One region of the Mycolicibacterium baixiangningiae genome, then DNA from elsewhere that is predicted to be linked to it. Evidence: predicted binding sites of a transcription regulator. Region 1 holds the regulator's gene; the other holds the start of a gene.
What was found. The regulator LexA, encoded in region 1, represses DNA repair genes until DNA is damaged. The targets are predictions, from matches to a motif close to CGAACANNTGTTCG.
Positions count from the first base shown of each region.

Region 2: I7X18_RS14100 (HNH endonuclease signature motif containing protein) is a predicted target of LexA. The motif match lies at 1,732-1,745, and genes of this name have one in related genera.

Region 1 is NZ_CP066218.1:3,610,348-3,613,434, forward strand. It holds gene I7X18_RS16955 (LysM peptidoglycan-binding domain-containing protein) at 88-534, opposite strand; gene lexA (transcriptional repressor LexA) at 781-1,476, shown strand; gene I7X18_RS16965 (LGFP repeat-containing protein) at 1,484-3,087, opposite strand, start outside.
Region 2 is NZ_CP066218.1:3,037,942-3,041,028, forward strand. It holds gene I7X18_RS14095 (dienelactone hydrolase family protein) at 1-355, shown strand, start outside; gene I7X18_RS14100 (HNH endonuclease signature motif containing protein) at 375-1,727, opposite strand; gene I7X18_RS14105 (glycosyltransferase) at 1,858-2,964, shown strand; gene I7X18_RS14110 (hypothetical protein) at 3,067-3,087, shown strand, end outside.

The DNA of each region.
Region 1 (3,087 bases):
CGACGGCCGGGGCCCACGCCCAGCCCACACTCGGCGAGAGGAGCAGCACCGGTGCACCGCACCACGATTCACTGCCCACGATGCACGTCAGCCAACCGGGGCGATCAGCGTCTGGCCCGCGTCCAGCGCCGCGGAGTCCAGCCGGTTGAGCTCCCGGATCCGCTCGACGACCGCGCTCACCGGGGCGTCGGGAGCGACCCGCTGTGCCACCTGATGCAAACTCTCACCGGTCTGTACCTGCACCACCGCCAGTTCGGCGGGCACCGACTCCTGCTGTCCCGCCAGACCACCCAGGTTCGCCACCAGACCCAGCCAGACCGTGATGCCGCCGGCCAGCAGGGCCAGCAGCACCGTCGTGGCGGGTGTGATGGGCCGGCGCCGGTGCGAGGCGCGTGACATCAGCACTCCGTTGCCCCGGTGCCGAAGGGGCGCCCCGGAGGGCCGCCCGGCCCGCGGCCGCCGGGCATCAGACGTCCGGCGGACGCCGCCGGCAGCCGGATTCTGCTGGGTCTCCCTCACGTCGAGGATCGTCATGTGCGTGCCCTTTCTTCAGGTGGCGTTCGCCTGTGTGTTCGAAATATAGTCGATCAGGTGTTCGATGGATAGAACGTGTGATCGAACTGTTGCAGACGGTAAATGAGGGGTCCGACAAGTCGATTTCGACGAGTTCCTCCGACGAGTTCCCCGACAAGTCCCCGGACGACCACCTGCCCGTCCCGACCGCGACACGCCTCGAACACATGTTTGATCATCGGGCGGGAGGCGACTACATTCGGCCCCATGAGCGACGACAGCAGCGACACCCGGGTAGGCGGCGGGCGCCGGAGCACAGACGCCGGCCTGACCGAACGACAACGCACCATCCTCGAGGTCATCCGGTCCTCGGTGACCAGTCGCGGATACCCCCCGAGCATCCGGGAGATCGGCGATGCCGTCGGCCTGACGTCGACCTCGTCGGTCGCCCACCAGCTGCGCACCCTGGAGCGCAAGGGCTACCTGCGGCGTGACCCGAACCGGCCGCGTGCCGTCGACGTCCGGCTGTCCGACGAGCCGGCGACGCCCGTGGTCACCACCGACGTGGCGGGCAGCGACGCGCTACCCGAACCGACGTACGTGCCAGTGCTCGGGCGCATCGCGGCCGGCGGGCCGATCCTGGCGGAGGAAGCGGTCGAGGACGTGTTCCCCCTGCCGCGTGAGCTCGTCGGCGAGGGCTCGCTGTTCCTGCTCAAGGTCGTGGGTGACTCGATGGTCGACGCGGCGATCTGCGACGGCGACTGGGTCGTCGTGCGTCAGCAGAACGTCGCCGACAACGGCGACATCGTCGCGGCCATGATCGACGGCGAAGCCACGGTCAAGACCTTCAAGCGCACCCGCGGTCAGGTGTGGCTGATGCCGCACAACCCGGCGTTCGAACCCATTCCCGGCAACGACGCCGCCGTGCTGGGCAAGGTCGTCACCGTCATCCGCAAGATCTGACGCCCGCTCAGTCGCCGCGTACGAACCCGTTGGTCCGCGCGAATTCCTCACTGGCGAAGTAGATCTCGGCGACCACTTCGTCATAGCCACGGCTGCCGGGCGCCCAATACAGACCCGTCCGGGTGTCCGCCTTCACCGGGTAGCCGGCCGGCGCCGCACCCGAGTCGTCGACGGGCAGATGAATCGCGGTGCGGCCGGGGGTCGGCTCGTCGATCTCGATGGCCGCGTGCCGACCGCTGGGCGCGTCGTCGATGAAGACCCCCCCGACGAACGCCTCCGATGCGGGAGGCTCCGGTTCGAACGCGTCCGGTTCGAACGCGTCCGGTGCCAACGGTTCCGACAGCGCGGGCGCCGGCAACGAGGGCTCTTCCAGCGTCGACTGCGGATGCGGGTCATCCTCACCGTGCGGACTCTCGATGCGCGTCGGAGCGGTGTCGACCGAGTCGGGATCGTCCTGTCCGCCGAAGAGATCGTCGGCGCCCGCCGCCGAGCGCTGCTCCTCCGAGGCCGATTCGTCGGCCGATTCGTCCCGCAGGTCCCAGGGGCTGCCGGTCACCGGGGGGTCCGGCGGCGAATCGTGGAAGCCGACGGAGGTCACCGGCTCACCGTAGTTGTCGGGATAACGACGATGCTCATCTTCGGCGCCGCCCGGATCGGGCCGGTCCGTCTGCTGGTACAGCGCCCGGTCGAAGACATCCTCGTCGTCGCGGAAGCGGTCGTCCCCGCGCCCACGACGTCGCCTCCACAGCGCCGCACCCGCCAGCAGCCCGACGATGAGCAGCACCGGGATCAGGGCCAGCAGCCACCACCAGTTCCACTGCCAGCTGAGCCACTCGCCGCTGTCGTCGTCGGCCGAGGCCTGCGGATCTGCGGGCGCCTTCGGCACCTCTTCCCCGGGGACCTCGAGACCGGCGAGCTGAACGGCCAGATTCGCGGGCTCGGTGGTGAAGCGGCCGGTGGACCGGTCGTAGGACAGCACGCCGTCGCTGAATCGCTGGGTGACGACGTCACCGTTCTCGGTCTGATCGGCCACGGGTGCGCCGAGCGGGCCATTGGCGCCGTCGAGCTTGGACCACCCGGCATTCATCGCGCCGCGGACGATGACGGCACCGTAGTCCGGAGTCCAGAAGATGACCGGCTGGTCCTCCGCCGCGAAGGTGCTGATCCGGCTGTTGGACCCCAGTCCGCCGTCGGCTTCGCTGTTGGTCGGAAAGCCCAGGTCGCCTTCCGGTCCGCCCACGCTCTCGTACTTCTCGAGGACCTGACCGGTGACGACGTTCGCGCCGGTCTGCGGGGTGTAGAAGATCTTGCCGCCGGCGTAGTTCTGGCCTGCCCCGTCATCGCCGATCGGGTATTGCGACCCGTCCTTGGCGCCCAGCGGCCCGAGCGCACCTCCCGCGGCGCGCCGGGCGGCCGCGATCACCGACGTCGGGTCCTCCGGGATGGTCACATCCTTGAGTTGGTCGACGAGCTCCGGCGGAACCGTCGTGAACGTCTTGTCCCTGCGGTTCCAGGACAGCTGCCCTCCGGTGAACTTCTGTGAGACCACGTCGCCGCGGTACACCTCGTCCTCCGCGGGGACGCCCAGCACTCCCGCCGACCCGCCGAGCC
Region 2 (3,087 bases), 570 kb from region 1:
TGCCGCGGTCGGATTCTGCATGGGCGGAGGCATGGTCTGGCGCCTGCTGGCCGCCGGCGAACCGCGATTGGCCGCCGCCGTGCCGTTCTACGGTCCGACACCGGACAACCCGGACTTCTCGAATTCGAGAAACGTTGCTGTGCTGGGGATCTACGCGGCCCAAGATCAGCGCGTGAATGCCAGCGAGCCGGTCGCCCGCGCGGCGTTGGAAAAGGCCGGGATGGTCTTCGAGCTCGTCACCGAACCCGATGCCAACCACGCCTTTTTCAACGACACCGGTGAGCGGTACAACGCCACCGCTGCTGCCGACGCGTGGAAGCGCGTGCAGGAGTGGTTCGCCCGCCACGTCGACTAGTTGTGATGTCCAGGGACAACTAGTCGGGTTCGTCATTCTCGCCGTCCGGGTCTTTGTGGTCGGTGAGGTAGCGGTGGGGGTGGAAGTAGTTGTTGACTCGGGGTTGGCCGGTGTCGAGGTGTTTGGGTGGGATCCAGTGGGTGCGTCCGTTGCCGGGGCGTTCGGTGGTGTATCCGGTTTTCTCGACCATGAGGTTGCCGGGTTGGCAGGCCAGGGTGAGGTCGGGGATGTCGGTGCGCCCGCCTTTGGAGTGGTCGTGGGTGTGGTGGGCTTCGGTCCAGTAGAACGGCACGGTGCAGTCGGGGTGGGTGCATCCGCGATCCCGTGCGAACAGGGCCAATCTCTGGGCGGTGGTGGCGTTGCGGCGGGCGCGGCCGAGGTAGAGGATTTCTTCGGTGTGGTCGTCGAACACCGCCAGGTAGTGCCGGGAGCGTGCGGCCATCCGGATGAGGTCGCGGATGGGGAGTTTGTTGCCGCCGCCGGTGTCGGCCCACCCCGCGGCACGTTCGAGTTCGTTGACGGTGGTGGTGGCGACGATGGTGGCGGGTACCCCGGCGATCTGGCCGAGGGTCCCGGATTCCACGGTGTCACGCAGGACCCGTTTCAGCGCGTCGTGGTGGCGTTGTTCGGGGGTGCGGTCATCGCGTCCGGTGTGGGTGTCGTCGTGGGGCAGGTTGGCCCCGGGGGCGGCGTGTTTGGCGGCGGCCACATCCCAGAGGGCGCGGGTTTCGGCGTCGATGTAGCCCTCGACGCGGCTCATCCCATCGGCTTGTTGGCGACCGATTTTGAGGCTGCGGCGGCGCTGCTGGGTTCGGTGGTCGGGTTCGGTGCCGTCCTGGTCGATGAAGTCCAGCAGGGCTTTGGCGGCCTTCTTGAACTGGTCGGGTCGCAACTCCTTCGCGTGGCGGACCAGGGTGTGTTCGTAGTCGTCGCGGCGGGCGAAGGATACCCAGACGGGGAGTTTCTTGACGAACTCCTGGATGACGCGCACATGGGCTTGCCCGATCGTCCCGCGGGCTACCGCAGCGGCCGTGCACGCGAGTTCGGTGCCCACTCGTTCCCCGGTCAGGGTGTAGCGCGGTCCGAGTTGGCGGGCGTCGGTGAGCCGTTCACCGGCGTCTTTCTCCGAGATCCGTAACCGGTCGGCGAGCAGCTTCTTCATCGACGTCGCACCCAGGTCGTGGGGGTTGGCTTCCTCGACCAGCCGCGCGGTCAACCGGTGCTCCACACTGGGCACCGCCCACACGGTCTGCTTGATCCGATCCAACTCCGCCACCATCTGGGGGCAGGACAGGTCACTGATGGAAGCAGTCTGCATATCACCGACGGCCGCCAGAAGGCGATCCACCGCTTCGCTGAACTCCCCATCCATACATCGAACACTAGTTCGAACCACCGACAAATCGAGCCGCTAGCCCGGCGACGGGGGAGTTCACGACCCGTTCAGGTGTCGGACGGCGCGTGGCCGCGGGGCGCACAGACGGAGCAGGTCTGATCGTGGGATGCGGGTGGTGCAGGTGGCGAACTTCTACGGCCCACGCTCAGGTGGGTTGCGCACCGCGGTCGACCGACTGGGCGCAGAATACTGCGCGGCCGGACACGAGGTGTTCCTCGTCGTCCCCGGTTCCCACCCCGAACATCAGCAGTTGCCCACCGGCGTCATGCGGATCACGCTGCCCGCCCGGCTGATTCCCTTCACCGGCGGCTACCGCGCGGTGCTGCCGGGTCCGGTGACGGCGCTCCTGCGGGACCTCGCTCCTGACGCGATCGAGGTCTCCGACCGGCTGACGCTGCGCACGCTCGGCGGCTGGGGCCGCAGGCAAGGTGTCTCGACGGTCATGATCTCCCACGAGCGGCTCGACCGCCTCATCGGCCAGGTGCTTCCGGGCCGGACTGCCCGCGCGCTCGCCGACGTCGCCAACCGCCGCACCGCGGGCAACTACGACACCGTCGTCTGCACGACGGCCTTCGCGCGCACGGAGTTCGAGCGGATCGACGCCACGAACGTCGTCACCGTCCCGCTCGGCGTGGACCTCGACCAGTTCCATCCCCGCCGGCGCTCCTCCCAGCTACGGCAAAGGTGGGCCGCGTCCGAGCAGATACTGCTCGTGCACTGTGGCCGGCTGTCCGTGGAGAAGCACGCGCACCGGAGCATCGACACCGTTGCGGCGTTGCGCAATTCGGGTGTCGACGCGCGGTTGGTCGTGGTGGGCGAAGGGCCGCTGCGTCAGCGCCTGGAACGCCAGGCCGCGGCCCTGCCCGTCGATTTCACCGGCTACATCGGGTGCCGGGACACCGTGGCGGGCATCCTCGCCTCCGCCGACGTGGCGTTGGCACCCGGGCCGCACGAGACCTTCGGCCTCGCCGCGCTCGAAGCCCTGGCATGCGGCACACCCGCGGTCGTATCCCGTACCTCCGCGCTCGCGGAGATCCTCACCGCCGACAGCGGGGCGGCCGCCGACAACGATCCCCAGGCGATCGCGCACGCTGTCAGCGCCGTCATCCGGATTCCGGAACGTCTGCGCCGCAGAAATGCCCGTCGCCGCGCCGCACACTTCACCTGGCCGCGCGCCGCCGCGGGCATGCTCGCCGCGCTCGCGGCCGGGTAGCCGGTAGTACTTCTCGACCGTTTAACGCGTGGTGCGGGCGGGCACTCGCAATCAGCGGGACAGTCAATAGCTGACCATGCCCGACCTACCGAAGGAGCCGACGTGGACAACAACACCGTTGTC